Regions from separate parts of the Microbacterium endophyticum genome, predicted to be linked through region 1. Evidence: riboswitches for the same ligand, from Rfam matches in the RefSeq annotation. Region 1 holds a riboswitch; the other holds the start of a gene.
What was found. A riboswitch is a leader RNA that binds a small molecule or an ion and turns the genes downstream of it on or off. The one in region 1 is predicted to bind thiamine pyrophosphate.

Region 1 (8,756 bases):
GACTGATCTTTGGGATCGCTCAGAAGATGGCGCAGCCCGCATGACCGGCCCGGTGACTGGCGCCGCTGTAACCGGCACCGTCGATGTTCACGCTCATGTGCTGCTGCCAACGCTTCACGCCGAGGTAGAACGGCGCGCACCAGAGCTCGTTGCCGAAGCCGCCGCGCTCGACCTGCGCCGAAATGGTGCGGCGAGCCAGGCGGTTTCTGGGCCGATGATCGGGATGCGGATTCCCAAACTCACGGATGTGAATGTGCGTCTGGCGGATATGGATGCGCAGGGTGTGGAGCGGCAGTGGGTGAGCGCATCGCCTAACCACTTCTACCCGTGGGCGCCCGAGGGGCTTGCGGTCTGGGTGGCAGGGGAAGCCAACAGGCTGATCGCCGACTACGTTGCGCAGGCGCCCGACCGCCTCACGGGGCTCGGACTCGTGCCGATGCAGCATCCGGAGCGGATGGTCGAGTATCTCGATGACGCGGTGCTCGGTCGTGGCCTCGCCGGAGTCGAGATTTCGTCATTCGCGGGTGATGTGGAGCTCTCCGACCCGCGCCTCGAGCCGTTCTGGGCACGTGCGGCAGAACTCGGAATCGTCATCTTCTTGCACCCCTTCGGCTGCAGCCTCGATGAGCGCCTCGACAGGTTCTACCTCGCCAACACCGTCGGCCAGCCGACCGAGAACGCTGTGGCGCTTTCGCATCTCATCTTTGCCGGTGTGCTTGATCGGCACCCCGCACTGAAGATCGTCGCCGCTCACGGTGGCGGGTACCTGCCAACGGTGATCGGCAGGTCTGACCATGCGTGGAATGTTCGACCAGATGCTCGAGGCTGCGAGCACCCGCCCTCGACGTATTTGCGAAAGGTCTGGTTCGACACGGTCGTGCACGATTCGCGCACTCTTCATGCTCTCGTTGAGGTCGCGGGCGAAGACCGGGTGGTGCTCGGCAGCGACTACCCGTTCGACATGGGTCTCGATGACCCGGTTACGAAGATTCGCGAAGCCGAACTCGCCGAAGACATCACGCAGCGCATCCTCGGTGGTAACGCCGCAGCACTGCTCGAAACGAAGAGGACCGCATGAAAATCGCACGCTGGCGTGATGGTGGCGAAGTCCGCGAGGGCTTCGTCGCGGACCCAGATGTTGTTCCCTTTCCCGACAACCGCACCGTGGCGTCGGTCTTGGCCGACGGCTTAGCCACTGCCCAGCGGCTCTGGGCGGAGGCATCCGCGCTTCCGGCTTCGGCGCGACGGCCGCTGGCCGACGTGGAGCTGCTGGCTCCCGTCGCTCCCCCATCGGTGCGCGACTTCGTGACGTTCGAAGAGCACGTGGAAGGCGTCAGCGCGGGGGTCGAGGGCAAGAGCCATGTCGCCGACGAGTGGTACGAAGCGCCGACGTTCTACTTCACCAATCCGCATACGATTCTCGGCCCGAGCGAACCCGTTCGTCCGCCCGTCACCGAGCGCCTCGATTTCGAACTCGAACTTGCCGTCGTGATCAGCGCAGCCCCCGGCTCGGACGGCTCGAACCTTGACGCGGATGCCGCAGCCAGCCACATCTTCGGGTACACGATCATGAACGACTGGTCGGCTCGCGATCTGCAGGGACGCGAGATGAAGGTGCGCCTGGGCCCCTGCAAGGGCAAAGACTTCGGAATGACACTCGGACCGTGGATCGTGACGGCGGACGAGCTCGATGAGTACCTCGACGAAGACGGCTTCCTTGCCCTTCGTGCCGAGGTGCGCGTCAACGATGAGCTCATCGGCGAAGACCTGGTCTCGAACATGGGCTGGCCATTCCCCGAACTCGTCGCGTACGCGTCACACAACTCACGGGTTATGCCAGGCGATGTGCTGGGTTCCGGCACGGTTGGCAACGGCGGATGCCTCGGCGAACTGTGGGGGCGAAACGCTGGGCTCACGCCGCCGCCGCTCGAGACAGGCGACCGCGTGCGAATGACGGTGGAGGGCGTCGGTGAGATTGAGACCGTCGTCGGCGAGACGGTGGCTGCGCCCCAGACGGCCCGCGCACGAGTGCGCTCTCGCGCCCGCTCGCGCTAGCGGCGGCGGCGCCTAGTGCAGGCGCTCAAAGTCGGTGATGATCGTCCACGTTGTTTCTTGTTGCAACGTTTCCATGAGCGCGAGCGCGTGACTCTGGGCCGCTGCGCGACCAGCGACGGCATGCACGTCGATCGTCAGTGGCGGCGGCTCACCGAACTTCGGAATCTCGATCACGACCCACACATCGTCGGCGAGGGGCACCGTCGGGTGTGAGGTCGCAGGCCCGACGACAGCGGCACCGACCGCTCGCGCGACGGCATCGAGCGCTGACAGTTTGTCGACGGCGTCGGATGCGACAAGGGTTGCGACCGCGGATTCGCGTTCTGATGCGAGCATGCGCCCAGTCAATCACTCCCCGTCGGGCGCGGGAACACCTGATTGACGCATCCCGCGATCGATATTCAGTGCGTAGCCGAACGCTCGCCGAGCGTACGCACGCCGTAGCCTCGAATGAGCTACTTTTTCTCAAGGCTGAGACCTGAATCTCTGAGCCACCTCACGACCTGGAGCTACTCATGGCCGATACCCCCTCGCATCCGATCCATACCCCCGATGTGCTCGTCGTCGGCGAGGCGCTCGTCGACATTGTGCACCGGGCTAACGGCACTGTCGACGCAAAGCCCGGGGGCAGTCCCGCAAATGTGGCGCTGACTCTCGGCAGGCTAGAACGCAGCCCGCGGCTGCTCACGTCGCTCAGCAACGATGCGCACGGAGTGATGGTCAAAGCGTGGCTCGAAGAGTCGAGCGTCGCCGTTGAGGGCGAGGTGGCCGAACGCACGTCGACGGCGGCCGCCCACCTCGACGAGCATGGCGCCGCAAGTTACGACTTCGCGATCACCTGGGACCTTGGTGACTCTGTGAGCGAAGGGTCGCCCGATGCTCTGCACATCGGCTCGATCGCCGCGGTACTCGCCCCCGGTGCCGAGGCTGTCGCGCGCCTTGTGGAACGCCATCGGGGCCGCGCACTCATCAGTTACGACCCGAACATTCGCCCGAGTCTCGTCGATGACGAAGAGTCGGTGCGGTCGCAGGTCGCAGCGCTTCGGGCTCAGGCCGATGTCGTCAAGGCAAGCGACGAAGACGTCAGCTGGCTGCACCCGGGCGAAGACGTGCTGGCCGTTGCGCGCCAGTGGGCCGCCGATGGCCCGTCTCTTGTTGTGATCACGCTCGGTTCAGAAGGCGCGCTCGCTGTTCTTCGCGGCGAAGTGCTGCGGATTCCTGGTGTGCCCGTCACCGTCGTAGACACCGTCGGTGCGGGTGACACGTTTATGGGCGCACTCATCGATGGGTTGCTCACGGCCGGTGTCTACGGCCCGCTTGTGCAGCGCGCGCTCGCAGAACTAGGTACGGATGACGTCGATTCGATACTTCGACGGAGCGCCGCTGCCGCGGCCGTCACGGTCTCTCGGCCCGGAGCCGACCCACCGCGCCGCGCGGAACTCGACGGATAGCTGCGCTCTCTATTGAGATGAGGCTCCCGGGTACTAGATCGGTGTGGCCGTTCAATCCGAAGATCACGACGACACCGTCACACCCATATCTCGTACGGCGCCGCGAAGAACGCGAGTTCATGCGCTGCAGACGCACGAAAGGCCTCCCGCATCCGGGCTCGAGTCGTCTCGTCGGCATGCGCCGCGGCTCCTGCCACGATCATCATTGCCCTCTCGGTCGCCGCCGCAAATGCATCGTCAGCGTAGGTATCGAGCCAGGTGCGATACCGATGCTCCGCGTGAGAATGCGGATGCAGTCGTGTCCCCACATCTTGATAGAGCCAAAAGCACGGCAGCAACGCTGCGATCAACACCGCGTAGTCACCGCGAGCCGATGTCGCGAGCAGGTGGTTGAGGTATCCGCTCGTCACGGCGCTCGGGTACGTCTCCCCCAGCGCGTCGGCGGGTATCCAGCTCTCGTGCAACTGCATCTCGGTGGCAACCGCACCGTGGGCGCTCGCCGCCCAAAATGCCTGCTCGTCGCCCGTGGGAGCAAGCCTGCTGGCCTCGGCGAGCGCTCGAGAGTAATCACGCAGATAGAGGGCGTCTTGCTTTAGGTACCAAACGAATGCGTCTTGATCGAGAGTGCCGTCGCCGAGCGCTCTCACGAACGGCACGTCGTCGATGCTCTCGCGCAGGTCGCGAATGTACTCCCACCAGTCGGTGATCACTTCGCCGGGCGTCGGTCGCGTCACGATGCCACCGCGCTCCCACAGCCCCGCGAAGTGGCTCACGGGGCCATTGCCTGAACCGACCTCAAGTGAAGAACCATGACGGATGCTCTCGCCCAGCCACCGCTTCGACTCCCCCGTCGCACTCGCCCAATCACCGGTCGCGGCGTACCGGGTCGCAATCGCCGACGAGAGCGAGCACCCCGTGCCGTGCGTGTTGGTCGTCTCGATGCGCTCACCGGGAAACTCGATGACGTGGCCGCGGGCGTCGATGAGTGCGTCAGGGAGCTCCTCCCCTCCGAGATGACCGCCCTTGGCGAGTACACGCACTCCGAGTCGCGCAGCAACGCGCTTTGCCTGGCCAATGACCGCGTTCCAATCGCACGCGGTCGGCTCTTCTGCGAGTATCGCAAGCTCCGGAATGTTGGGGGTTACCAGGTCGACACGAGACGCAAGGTCGCGGAGCGCCTGCTCAGCGTCGCGGTCAAGCAGGCGATCACCGCTCGTTGCCACCATCACCGGGTCGAGCACAATGACCGGCGGTCGCACGCGATCAAGCCAGGCTTTGACTGTCGCGATCACCTCGGTATTGGCGAGCATCCCGATTTTTACCGAATCGATCACGACATCGTCCGAAACCGCGTCGAGCTGCTCCGCAAGAAACTGGGTCGGCGGCACGTGCACCGAGCGCACCCCCTGCGTATTTTGAGCAACGAGAGCCGTCACAACGGCCATACCGTAGCCACCGTTGGCTGCGATGCTCTTGAGATCGGCTTGAATGCCCGCGCCGCCGGTTGGGTCGGTACCTGCGATGCTCAGCACCCGCGGCACGCCACTCATGCCGCCGACTCCCAGGCTTGGCGGAGCTCCAACGCTGCAACTCCCGGGTCGGGCGCAGCGCACACTGCCGACACAACCGCAGCGCCGGCGGCGCCCGCTCGGCGCAATCCGGCCAGGTCGTGGCGCGTGACCCCGCCGATTGCGACCGCGGGCAACGCGCTCGCCGCCACGAGCTGAGCGAATCGCACTATCCCCAGCGAGGGTGGCGCGTCTTTCTTCGTCGCGGTGGCATGCAGCGCACCAATACCGACGTAGTTCACGTTTCCCGCACCGGATGCCGCAGCCCGCAGCTGTTCTTCGGTCGATGCGCTAAGCCCCAGCACCGCGTCGGGCCCAATCATTTCGCGGACGGCAGCTACCGGCAGATCAGACTGCCCCACGTGCACGCCCGCAACCCGGGCACCCGCAGCGCGAGCAGCGAGATACACGTCAATTCGGTCGTTGACGAGAAGCGATACGTGCGGCGGAAGAGTCTCGGAGATACGCAGCACCGTCTCAAGAAACCGCCGGGGCGAGGCATCCTTTTCTCGCACTTGCACCGTCGTCACACCGTGTCGTGCCGCCGTGTGCATCAACTCGATGAGGTCGTGACCGGCATCCGTCGCGATCTTGGCATCTGTCACGAGATAGAGCGAGAGATCGATGTTCACGCGATCGCCGCCATCCGACGGATGTCATCTGCATCGACTGCGGCGAGCGCGTCGAGAAAGTTCGCCGCGAAACTGCCAGGCCCAACGGAGCGTGATGCTGCCAGTTCCGCCGCGACGGTATAAACCGTGGCGGCGGCAACGGTCGTTGCGAGCCTGTCGTCATCAACTGCGGCGAATGCGGCCATGACCGCTCCCAGCGCACAGCCGCCACCGGTGACCTTTGTGAGCAGTGCGTCTCCGTTCGCGATGCGGATGGTATCCCGACCATCGGTCACAACGTCGACCGGCCCCGAAATGGCAACAACGCGCCCGGTCTTCGCGGCGAGCGCTCGCGCGACAGGTTCTGCCTCATCAACCCCGTCAGATGCATCAACTCCGCGCCCACCGGAGCCCGAACCCATTGCCGCGATGATCTCTGACGCATTTCCGCGCACGATGCTCGGGCGAAGATCCCTCAGCGTGTACCCGAGTGGAGTCCGCACCGGCAGCGAACCGACTGCAACCGGGTCGAGCACCCAGGGCGTCTTGGCATCGTTCGCCGCGGCAACGGCTTCAAGCATCGCTTCTCGCGACTCGGCTGCGGGCGTGCCGAGGTTGACGAGAAGTCCCGATGCGACCCTCGCAAACGGCCCCGCTTCGTCAGGGATGTCGACCATCGCAGCGGATGCCCCGAGAGCGAGCAAAGCGTTGGCGGTGAAGTTCACCACCACGCTATTGGTGATGCACTGCACGAGCGGTGCATGATCCCGCACCTCGTCGAGTGCTGAACAGGTGAAATCGGTCAGGTTTTTTGGCGTGCGCAGCATGCGCGACATCCCTTCGCTAGTACGAACTAGATCAGGTTCAACGGGTGTCATCTCAGCCCCGCAGGGCACCCCGTGTCACTTGTGTGTACTCCAGACCATACCGATGAAAGCGGATGCTTCGCACGCGGAGCGCAGTTGGTGCCGCGACACAGGATTCGTCGCTTCGAGCCATGGTCACATAATCTATTGAGAACGCTTCTCAATTAGATGGTGAGTTCATGTCGCACGAACCCAAGACTCTTGACGCACTCGTGGTCGGTGCGGGCCCCGCAGGCATCGGCACCGCCCTGGCTCTCGCCGCAGTCGAAAACCTCACGTTCGGCGTGCTGGAGCGGGGCCAAATCGGACAGACCTTTCTCGACTGGCCAACTGAACAGACCTTCCTTACGCCGTCTTTCACCGGCAATGGGTTCGGGGCAACGGATCTCAATGCCGTTCACCCCGAAACATCTCCAGCCTTCAGCCTGGGCGTGGAATATCCAACTGGCGCACAGTACGCGAAGTACCTGCGCAGCGTCGCAGCGCACTTTCGCGTCCCGATTCTCTCTGACGTCGAAGTCACCGCGGTCACCCCCGCGAGCACGACTTCGAGGTGCAGCACGCGGGCGGCACCACACTCGCTCGCTCGCTCGTGTGGGCGGGCGGAGAATTCGGCCAGCCACTGCAACCACGTCTCTCCGGCAGCAGTTTCGCCGATGGAGCACGCGAGCCTGCGGCATGGGAGCCGCGCGACGGTCGAGTGCTCGTAATCGGAGGTTACGAGTCAGGCATAGATATCGCGTGTCACCACGTAGAACGCGGAGCTCATGTCACAGTCGTCGACGCTTCCACGCCCTGGGACGCCGGCACCGGTTCGGACCCATCCTTTCGCCTCGCGCCTCGCTCCCGTACGCGCTTAAGCGCAGCAGGGAGTACCGGACGGCTCACCCTCGTTGACGCACACGCCGCTGCTATCAAGAAAGACGGCACGAAATGGGTGGTTCGCTTGGATAGCGGAGCATCGGTTCGCACCGATTCGCGCCCGATCGCCGCGACCGGCTACGGCCCCGGTCTCGGTCCCGTCGAGGGTCTATTCTCACTGCGCCCCGACGGGTGGCCCGAACTCGACGAGGATGACCAGTCCACGCTCACACCCGGGCTCTTCCTGTCAGGCCCCGCAATCCGGCATGGCGGATTGAAGTTCTGTTTCGTCTACAAGTTCCGTCAGCGCTTCGCGCACATTGCGAGAGTCATCGGAGAACGGGCGGAGAAAGACACCGGTGCGCTAGAGGCGTGGCGTGCTGCCGGCATGCTCACCGATGATCTCTCCTGCTGCGGTGTGGAGTGCGCGTGCTAGAGCAAATCCCCCGAGGCGGACTCGCTACGGCGCTGTTTCTCGCTGCGATTGTCGGCGGAAGCCTCCTCGGGTCTTTCGCGCCCGGCACAGCAGGCCTGGTCGCCGAATTCACAGACCCGCTGATCCTGGTCTTGGTCGGCGCTCTATTTTTCACGCTGCGCCTGGACGGGCTTTCCGCTTTGCGCCGCGCCCCGCAGACAATGCTGCTTGCGATCGGTATGAATTTTCTCGTCATCCCGTTCGTCGCTTTCACGCTTACTGCGCTCTTGCCCGACGATGCACTCCGCCTGGGAGTGTTGATTTACTGCCTCGCGCCCTGCACCGATTGGTTCCTTGGCTTCACACGCCTCGCTGGCGGAGACACCACCACGGGAGCAGCGCTCATTCCTCTGCAGATGGTTCTGCAACTGGCCTTATATCCCCTCTGGCTTGCCCTGTTCGCCGGCCAGCACGTGGAGTCGACGATGGGCGAAACAGCCACGACATTGCTGACGTGGTTCGTCCTGCCCGCGGCGATCGGCGTCGCCGCGCGCATCGCGCTGCACCTCATCGCTCCTGCCGAGCGACGGGAACAAATTCTGGCAACGACAGATCGGAGCATGCCGTTGGTCATTGCTGCGGTGATCCTCGTGATTTTCGCCGGCAATGTCGGAACGATCCTCGCCGCCCCAGCACGGTTCGCCGGGGTATTGGTTGTGGTCTTCCTGTTTTTTGTAGCCATCTTCGTGATCGGCGAGGGCGTGGCTCGATTGTTCCGGCTCCGCTACGCCGAGCACGCGCTGCTCACGATGACAACGTCTGCGCGGAACGCCCCGCTGATGCTCGCGCTCACGACGATCGCTCTGCCTGACCAGCCGGTGGTGCACGCGGCGATCATTCTGGGAATGCTGATCGAATTCCCCCATCTG
Region 2 (8,756 bases), 1.4 Mb from region 1:
GCTCGCGATGCCAGAGACACGCATCGGACTCACCCCCGATGTCGGGGGGTCCTGGTTGTTGGCGCGGGCTCCCGGCAGGCTGGGAGAGTATCTCGCCCTCACCGGGGCAACGATGGATGCTGCTGACGCGATTGCCGCAGGCTTCGCGGACCATCTTCTTCCGGTGTCGAATCTGTCGGCGCTCCACGAGGCTCTGCGAACCCGTGCCGACCCGGCGAACCCGACCGAGCTCACGCTTTTATTCGACGACACTCCGGGACCATCAGCGCTGGTTGCGCGTCGAACGTGGATCGATGATGCGTTCGCGGCCGAGACAGTGCCCGACATCATCGAACGGTTGCTGGAACGCAGCGAGCCCGAGGCATCCGAAACCGCGGCGCTGTTGACTACGCTCTCGCCGATGGCGCTTACTGTCACGCTCGAAGCGGTGCGGCGCGCTCGCGAATTGCCCACTCTGCGCTCCGCGCTCGAGCAGGAGTACGCACTGGTCTCGTGGTTCGTCGCAACTCAACCCGACCTGGCAGAGGGGATACGCGCGCAGCTTGTCGACAAAGATCGTGCGCCTCGGTGGAATCCGCCGACGCTCGCCGATGTGCCGACGGATGCCGTCGCTTCGGCGTTCGCGTTCGTCCCCGACGTTCCCCTCTGGTCGTAAAAATGCCCACGCCCCGGACGATGCAGCGCCGCGCGCGACGCACTCAACGTCGCTATTCGATCGGTATCGCACTCGACTGGTTTTTCTTCGTTTTCGCTGGACTCGCGGCAGTGTGGTTGGCCTACCTGAGTTTCACTCAGACCTTTGAATTCGGCTGGTGGGGGATCCTCGTAGGCATCGTCTTCTGGGTGCTCCTTGCGTACCTCGTGCTGCCTCGCCTGCATCGCATCCTGACGACTATTTATGTTCCCGACTACTTCATCGGGCGCACACGCACGTCTGATGGGTTGCTGGGCGATCCCGTGAATCTCGCGCTCATGGGTGATAGCGCGCAGATCGAGCACGCCCTCCATGCGGCCGGTTGGACTAAAGCCGACCCTGTGACCCTGTCTTCGTCATGGCGCATCATCACCTCGACGCTTCGGCGCCGCAGTTATAACGAAGCGCCCGTCAGCCCGCTTTTCCTGTTCGGTCGGCAGCAGGACTTCGCCTATCAGCAGGAGGTTGCGGGTAACCCTGCGCAGCGCCACCACGTGAGATTTTGGCGCTGCCCGGAAGGGTGGTTGCTGCCCGGTGGTCGCCGCGTCGACTGGCTGGCGGCCGGCACATTCGACACCGCTGTCGGTCTTTCGCTTTTCACCCTGCAGGTGACGCATCGGATCGATGCGAATACTGACATAGAGCGCGACCACATCGTGCAGACGCTTACCGAGGCTGAACCAGCGGTGACCGTCGACGTCATCCAGGACTTCTCCACGGGATACCACGCGCGAAACGGCGGGGGAGATTCGATTCGTACCGACGGAAACCTTCTCATTCTCAACGCGAGCAGGGTGGCAACGTGAGCACGCCCGAAGAACTTCCCCGAAAGCGCGCTGCGTTCGAGTCTCCCGCCGACCTCGCGCGTCCGCTCGCGCGTGACCCCGAGATGCGTCGCCCCATCAGCACCGTCGCGGGCTCGGTGCTGGTGCTGCTGCGCGCCGCAACCGGCATATTGATCCTCGCCGTTCTTGCGTTCGACTGGCCCGAAATCATCGATGGCTCAGACGTCACGTTCGAGGGCGTTTCGTTGACGGGAGCTGAGCTCTCGTTCGCGGTGGGTGTCGTGCTCTTCGGCGGCGGTCTCATCTTCGTCGCCGAAGCAATGCTCGGCTTCATGATCTTGCGGGGGTGGAACGGGCCACGCGTCATCGTGCTTGTGTTCTCGGTCGCGTCGATTTCTACCTCGTTCGCAGGCTGGTGGTTCAACGGACAAGAGATAGCCGTCACCGGAACCCTTCCGTCGGTGGCTCTCGACATCCTGATTCTGCTTGCACTGTCGAGTAGAAGCTCCGCAGCGTTCGCCAGGCGCAACGAGAAGCGGCCAGACACCACATAGTCTGCGCGTGCAGCCGGTGCGTACCTGAGCGAGATAGCCTGGATGACGCTGTGTGAACGAGGGGAGACGGTGTGTTCGACAGTCCACTCTCGGCTTCGCCCTATGACGTGCTCGGGGTCGCGACCGATATTTCCGAGGATGAGCTTCGTCGGGCATATCGCGCCAAGCTGCGCGAAACCCACCCCGACACGGGCGGCGACGCGGCCGTCTTCGTGCAGGTGCAGCGAGCGTGGGAACTCATCGGTACCCCCGAAGCGCGTGCTGCGTACGATCGGGGTCGCGGTGCACCAGCTACCGCGCCGGATGCCACTGCTACCTCCGGCTGGCGAGCACCCACAGCGCGACCCGACACCCGCCCACGCGCACGTTCTCATGGCCAGCCGGGTGGGTGGCGTCGCGAGCGCTACTTGACCCTCATGCGGGAATGGGCCGGCCGCGGCGTTGACCTTGAAGATCCCTACGATCCCCAGCTCGTCCGGTCGGCGCCGCTCGACGTGCGGCGCTTGCTCGCGGATGCGCTCGCCGAGGAAGCCTCGGCGCGAATCGTCGCCGATCTCGGCATGGGTTACACCGTGTGGCATGACGTGGCTGCCGCCGGCCGCGGATCAAACCCCGACGACAAGCTCGATCACGTTGTACTCGGGCCGAGCGGACTCTACGGAGTGTTATCTGAAGACTTCGGCGGCCCGGTGGGATTTCGCCGCGGCGAAATCACGGGGCCCCATATTCCTGGTGCTCCAATTACCGAGCTCCTCGGCCGCATGCGCGTCGTTGCGCGCGCGGCCCGGGTTCGGTTCAGCGGCGCGATTGTCGTGTTGCCCGATGAAGATGTGGCACAGGCAATCACAGAGCTTGGAAAGATCCGTGGGATGCCGGTTGTCGTTGTCGCTCGAAGCGCCCTCAGTACGGTGCTGAGGCGTGGTGTGAGCGGTGCTCGCGACATCGGTGGCAACGAGGTGTTCGATGTGCGGACCCGGCTCGATCAGACAGTGACGTACGTCTAAGCCGAAGAACCTGGGAGGCTTGACTCGTGATCACTGATGCTGCCCGCGAGTTTCTCGCCGAATATCACCTCGCTACGCTTTCGACGCTGGGGCGAGGTAACCGAATCCACTCGGTTCCGGTAGGAGTCACGTACCGAGATGGCATCGTGCGGGTTATCGGATCCCGCGGCTCGCAGAAGTTCTTGAATGCGGAGCGGTCGGGGCGTGCGAGCGTCAACACTGTCGACGGTGGGCGATGGATCAGCTTCGAAGGTCCCGCTCGAGTGCTCGATGACCGCGACGAGGTCGCGTTGGCGGTTTCCCTTTACGCCGAGCGCTATCGGCAACCGCGAGAGAATCCGGAACGCGTCGTTTTGGAGATCACCGTGGAACGAGTTTTGGGCTCTGCGCAGTTCAAGGCGTGACGCGCTCGGTTATCTCAGCCCGAACAGCTCAAGCGGGTGGGTAAGACGCCACAGCGGGGTTGGACCTTCGATGTCGTCAGCGAGTTCCACGTTCACGACAGCCGAATTGAGAGGCCCCGTCACTGTGACAGTGCCGACTTCGTCGCCCGCGTCGCGGTTGTCGGCGAGGTCGAGGCTCGTAGCCGTCTCAGCAGTGCCGCCGTTCCACAGCACCACCGTCGCATCAGCGTCGGTGAGGAGGTCGACACTCTCGCCCCACACCGTGTCGACGTGACCCGCAACGGTGCCAGCGGTGATCGACGGAGCGGGCTGCAGTTCACTCTCGAGTTGATCAAACAGTCCGCGCGTGACCGCGCTGCGGGTGTCGCTGTCGGGCTGATCGAGGGTCGCGGCATACAACCGAACCGTGATGTCGTCGACGGTGATCTCTTTTGCCGCCAGCAGGTTGTAGCCCTCAAGGGTTCCCGTCTTCAGCCCGATGACGCCGGGGTCTGCCAGAAGCTCGTTGGTATTTGTGACGAGTCCGGCGCCGGGCAGGTCCACCGAAACTGTGCGCACGATTTCGGCGATCACCGGGTCGGCGAGAGCACGAGTCGCCAAGGGGATTAGGGCTCCCGGGCTTGCGGTATTGCCCGAATCAATACCCGAGGGGCCCACAATCGTGATGCCTGAAATCCCGTGCAGGTCTAGCCAGGAATTCGCGGCCTTGGCGTATACGGCATCCGTTGGCCAATAGGTTGCGACGAGTCGATCGGCGTAATTGTTGGCCGAGCCGATGAGCATTCCCTGCAGCATTTGATACTCGGTGAGTGTGCCGCCGACGGGCACGTCGAGGGCCGATTCACCATTCGCCAGGTACGACCAGTAGGTGCTGGCGTCGTTGGAGGTGAAAGCGAAATCCGGTCCCTGCTCACCGAGACTCAGTGGTGCCTTGTCGAGTATCAGAAGGGCCGTCACCAGCTTGGTGATACTTGCGATCGACGTTGTGTTGTCGGTCGACGCCAACGTGCCGTCGATGCCTGAGACCGAGACAGCGGCGGCCCCGGTTTCCGGCCAGGTCGGCGAAGCAACTTCTGCTGAGACCGGCTGCAGAGTGGTGCTGGTCGCTTGCGGCTCGATGGCGGTCAACGGCCAAAGCAGGGTCGTGCCCGCATACGTCGCGATCAGAGCGAGCACGATGAAGATCGGAAAGATGACGCCGGGGCGAAACGGGGATCGTCGAGGCGGGCGCGAAAGGAGCGCTGGTGGCACCGGAGAATAGCCCGGTGGTGCTGCCTCGAGAGTCGCCGGCGGTCCGGATGCCGCAGCTAGCTGCGACGCTTCGACCCATGTGAGTGCGCGCCGCGGTTTGGGCGCAGCCGAAGCTTCAGTGGCTGAAACTTCTTCTTTTTCACGGATCGCTCGTCGCGTCGGCGGAGAATCGTCGGCGTCAGGCACGAAACCACGTTAGCGCGAGCACATGGTTATACTCGCCTTGAAACCACGGGAGTCCGGTGTGCCGGGCTGAGAGGAAGCGAAAACGCTTCGACCGTCGAACCTGATCCGGGTCATGCCGGCGCAGGAAGGGAGTAACGATGCACACGTCCACGTCTTCATCCACCTCGAACCGCTTCAGCTGGAGAGTCGTCGATATCGTCGTCGCCAGCGTGATCGGTGTCGCGGCGGGCGTCATCTTCTGGTTGTGGGGCCTCGCCTGGCCGGCGCTCGACACCGCGCTGGCGTTTACGCCGGGACTCTCGGGTCTGCTTGCCGGTGGTTGGCTCTTTGCCGGTGTTCTTGGCGGCCTCATCATTCGAAAGCCCGGCGCAGCTTTCTACGCCGAAGTTGTCGCGGCGGTTGTTTCTATGGCACTCGGCACTCAGTGGGCTTTTCTGACGCTCGTGTGGGGCGTCGTGCAGGGCCTCGCGGCCGAGCTCGGATTCGCACTGTTCCTCTATGCCAACTGGCGGCTGCTCGGAGCACTCACCTCCGGTGCGCTCGCAGGAATTGCCGTCGCGCTCATGGACACGAGCTTCTCGTCGGTTGCAGCACTCGCGTTCGAAGCGCGCGCCGTGTACTTCGTGTCGGCGGTTGTGTCTGGCATCCTGATCGCCGGTCTGTTGTCGTGGGTCATCGCCCGGGCGCTCGCCGCAACGGGCGCGCTTGACCGGTTCGCTTCGGGGCGCGAAGCGCGCTCGCGCGAGCCGGAACCAGTCGACGCGGCGTGAGTGGCGCGCGGGTCGTCGCCCGCGGGTGGGGGTGGCGACACGCTGGCCGCCGCCGGTGGGCGGTGCAAGATCTCGATCTCGATCTGGTTCCCGGGCAGCGCATCCTGCTGCTCGGGGCCAGTGGGGCCGGCAAAAGTACGCTCCTGCGAGGACTTGCCGGCGTACTCGGCGACGCTGAAGACGGTGAGGCCACAGGTGACCTTCTCGTCGACGGCGAGCAGCCAGCACGAGTGCGGGGACGCGCCGGCCTCGTGCTGCAAGACCCGGATGCTCAGGTCATTCTTGCTCGTGTGGGCGACGACGTGGCGTTCGCGTGCGAAAACCTCGGTGTGCCAGCGGGCGAGATTTGGCCGCGAGTCGAGGAGTCGCTCGACGCTGTGGGGCTCAGCGTGCCGCTCGATCACTCGACCTCGCACCTATCCGGCGGGCAAAAACAGCGCCTCGCACTGGCGGGCATTCTCGCGATGCGCCCGGGACTGCTGCTGCTTGACGAGCCGACGGCGAACCTTGACCCGCCGGGAGCTGTCGCTGTGCGCGATGCGGTGCTGTCGGCCGCAGACCGCACGGGGGCAACTCTCGTTGTCGTTGAGCATCGAGTCGAGCTGTGGGCTGACGCCGTTGATCGCGTGATCGTGCTCGCCGCGGGCGGCGGCGTGCTCGCCGACGGCAGCCCCGAGGCGGTGTTTCGTGAGCAAGCGGCGGAGCTGGCCGCGGCCGGCGTGTGGCTGCCCGGTGCGCACGTCGGATTTGAGCGAAAAGGTGGATGCTCGGCGTCATCCGAGGTGCTGCTTCGCGGAGAGAGCCTCGCGGTGGGGCGACGCGCGTTCGGCGCGCGGTCGGCCGAGGTCGTGGCATCCGGAATTGATCTCAGTGTGACAGCGGGTCGGGTGCTTGCCATCACCGGCGACAATGGCGCCGGAAAATCGACACTCGCGCTTACTCTCGCGGGGCTGTTGCCCGCGGCATCCGGTCGGGTTCTTGCCGACGAGCCGCTTCGCGCGGGTCGCGGTGCCGACCCGCTGCGATGGAGTGCGCGTGACTTGCTCACCCGAATCGGCACTGTGTTTCAGAGCCCCGAGCATCAACTTCTGACGACTCGGGTGCGGGCTGAGCTCGAAGTTGGTCCGCGAGCGCTCGGGCTGGATGCCACCGAAATCACTACCCGGGTAGACGACCTGCTCGACCGGCTGCGTCTGACCCACCTCGCTGCGGTAAACCCATATACGCTCTCGGGCGGCGAAAAACGAAGGCTCACGGTCGCAGCGACGCTTGCGACCCGACCGCGGATGCTGGTGCTCGACGAACCCACGTACGGCCAGGATGCGCGCACGTGGCGAGAGCTCGCGGGGCTCATCGATGACGTCCGTCACGAGGGAACCGCCGTCGTGATGGTGACGCACGATCGGATGCTCGTCGACGCGATTGCCGACGCCGAATACCCCCTCGTGGGAGCGGCGGCATGAGTCTGCTCGAACTCGATCTGTCGGCGAGTCCACTTTCGCGGCGAAACCCGATCGCCAAACTTGCCGCCGCCATGGTGATTTCCTTGACGCTGCTGCTGTCGATCGATGCCGTGTCGGCAGGGGTGAGTCTCGTGGCGACGCTCTTGCTTCTTCCGCTGTGCCGTATACCCGCTCGCGCGCTGTGGCTGAGGACCTGGCCCATTGCGCTCGGTGCGGTGATCGCGGGTGCCGCGACGGTGCTTTATGGTCGGCCCGACGGTCAGATCTACGTCGAATTCGGCCTGCTGCGCATCAGCGAAGGATCGATCTCGCTGGCGCTGGCGATTGTCTTGCGCGTTCTCGCGATTGCTGTGCCGAGCATCGTGCTGTTCATGACAACCGACCCGACCGATCTCGCCGACGCTCTCGCCCAGATACTGAGACTGCCCGCGCGTTTCGTGCTCGGAGCACTCGCGGGCCTGCGCCTAGTGGGGCTGTTGATCGAGGACTGGCGGGAGCTTTCGCTCTCGCGACGGGCGCGAGGCGTCGCCGACACCGGCCGCATTCGGAGGTTCATGGGGCAGTCATTTGCCCTGTTTGTCTTGGCCATTCGGCGAGGCACAAAGCTTGCGACAGCAATGGAAGCTCGCGGCTTCGGCGCCCACGCCCAACGCACCTGGGCGCGGCCGTCGCGCCTCCACCCCGCGGATCTCGGCCTCGTGCTGATCGCTGCCGGTGTGGCTGCGGCATCCGTTGCTGCGGCGGTCGCCGCGGGCACCTGGAACTTCATCCTCGGCCTCAGCTGACGTAGCTCTCTGACCTGCTCGCCCGCCGCCGCCCGCCGCCGCTACCCTGCTCCCCCTGCACTAACTCAGGCAGAACACGGGGCTGAGTCGTCGCGATGTGCGAAATCTGCTGATTCTGCCTGAGTTAGTGCAGGCAGCGGGGTTCAGGCGGGGCAGATGCCGCGGCGCGGATGCCGGCACCACACGCGGCGGATGTCTCGAGCGGATGAAGCTCGCGCTCGCGAGTGGGTCCGGGTTCCGCATAGGCTGAAACCCGATGCCACTTCATTTGCGGAGGGCACGATGTTCGAAGGAGAACTCGTGAGCGATTCGATTCTCGTCTCGGTGACCGAGGGGCTTGCTCGTGTGACGTTCAATCGTCCCGACCGGCTGAACGCGATGGACTTCGATATGGGTGCGCGCTGGCGCGATGTTGCTCGAGCCGTCACAACCGATGAGTCGGTGGGTGCCATCGTGCTCGATGCCGCTGGCCCCGCTTTTTGCGCCGGCGGCGATGTGATCGCAATGTCGACCTCTGGGGCAGCCGGTGATGCCGTGACGGATGCCGCGCACGTCATCCACGACGGCATTCGCGCTTTCGTCGAGTCACATATCCCGATGGTCGCTGTCGTTCAGGGTGCCGTTGCGGGCGGCGGACTCGGCCTGATGCTCTCGGCCGATTACATCGTGGCCGCTGAGAACGCCAGGTTTGTGAGCCGTTACGCCAACATCGGCCTGACTCCCGATCTCGGCGTTTCTACGTTGCTGCCGGCGGCGATCGGCGAGCGTCGGGCGCTGCAGTTGCTCCTGCAAGACCGCACGCTCACCGCCGCCGAAGCGCTCGAGTGGGGGCTCATTGCAGAAGTCGCCCCCGACCCGGC

Region 2: it holds a riboswitch for thiamine pyrophosphate, as region 1 does, so the genes downstream of both, G6N83_RS08145 (ECF transporter S component) here and thiM (hydroxyethylthiazole kinase) in region 1, are expected to answer to the same signal.

The regions. Positions count from the first base shown of each region.
Region 1 is NZ_CP049255.1:311,140-319,895, forward strand. Features, by position in the region: gene G6N83_RS01510 (FAD-dependent monooxygenase) at 1-44, shown strand, start outside; gene G6N83_RS01515 (amidohydrolase family protein) at 41-1,078, shown strand; gene G6N83_RS01520 (fumarylacetoacetate hydrolase family protein) at 1,075-2,055, shown strand; gene G6N83_RS01525 (hypothetical protein) at 2,068-2,391, opposite strand; gene G6N83_RS01530 (carbohydrate kinase family protein) at 2,571-3,506, shown strand; gene G6N83_RS01535 (bifunctional hydroxymethylpyrimidine kinase/phosphomethylpyrimidine kinase) at 3,584-5,056, opposite strand; gene thiE (thiamine phosphate synthase) at 5,053-5,706, opposite strand; gene thiM (hydroxyethylthiazole kinase) at 5,703-6,512, opposite strand; TPP riboswitch at 6,504-6,595, opposite strand; partial or broken gene G6N83_RS01550 (NAD(P)/FAD-dependent oxidoreductase) at 6,731-7,848, shown strand; gene G6N83_RS01555 (arsenic resistance protein) at 7,842-8,756, shown strand, end outside.
Region 2 is NZ_CP049255.1:1,740,766-1,749,521, forward strand. Features, by position in the region: gene G6N83_RS08115 (3-hydroxyisobutyryl-CoA hydrolase) at 1-655, shown strand, start outside; gene G6N83_RS08120 (LssY C-terminal domain-containing protein) at 658-1,500, shown strand; gene G6N83_RS08125 (hypothetical protein) at 1,497-2,033, shown strand; gene G6N83_RS08130 (J domain-containing protein) at 2,105-3,037, shown strand; gene G6N83_RS08135 (TIGR03618 family F420-dependent PPOX class oxidoreductase) at 3,064-3,441, shown strand; gene G6N83_RS08140 (D-alanyl-D-alanine carboxypeptidase family protein) at 3,451-4,878, opposite strand; TPP riboswitch at 4,914-5,022, shown strand; gene G6N83_RS08145 (ECF transporter S component) at 5,016-5,648, shown strand; gene G6N83_RS08150 (ABC transporter ATP-binding protein) at 5,645-7,111, shown strand; gene G6N83_RS08155 (energy-coupling factor transporter transmembrane component T family protein) at 7,108-7,896, shown strand; gene G6N83_RS08160 (enoyl-CoA hydratase/isomerase family protein) at 8,197-8,756, shown strand, end outside.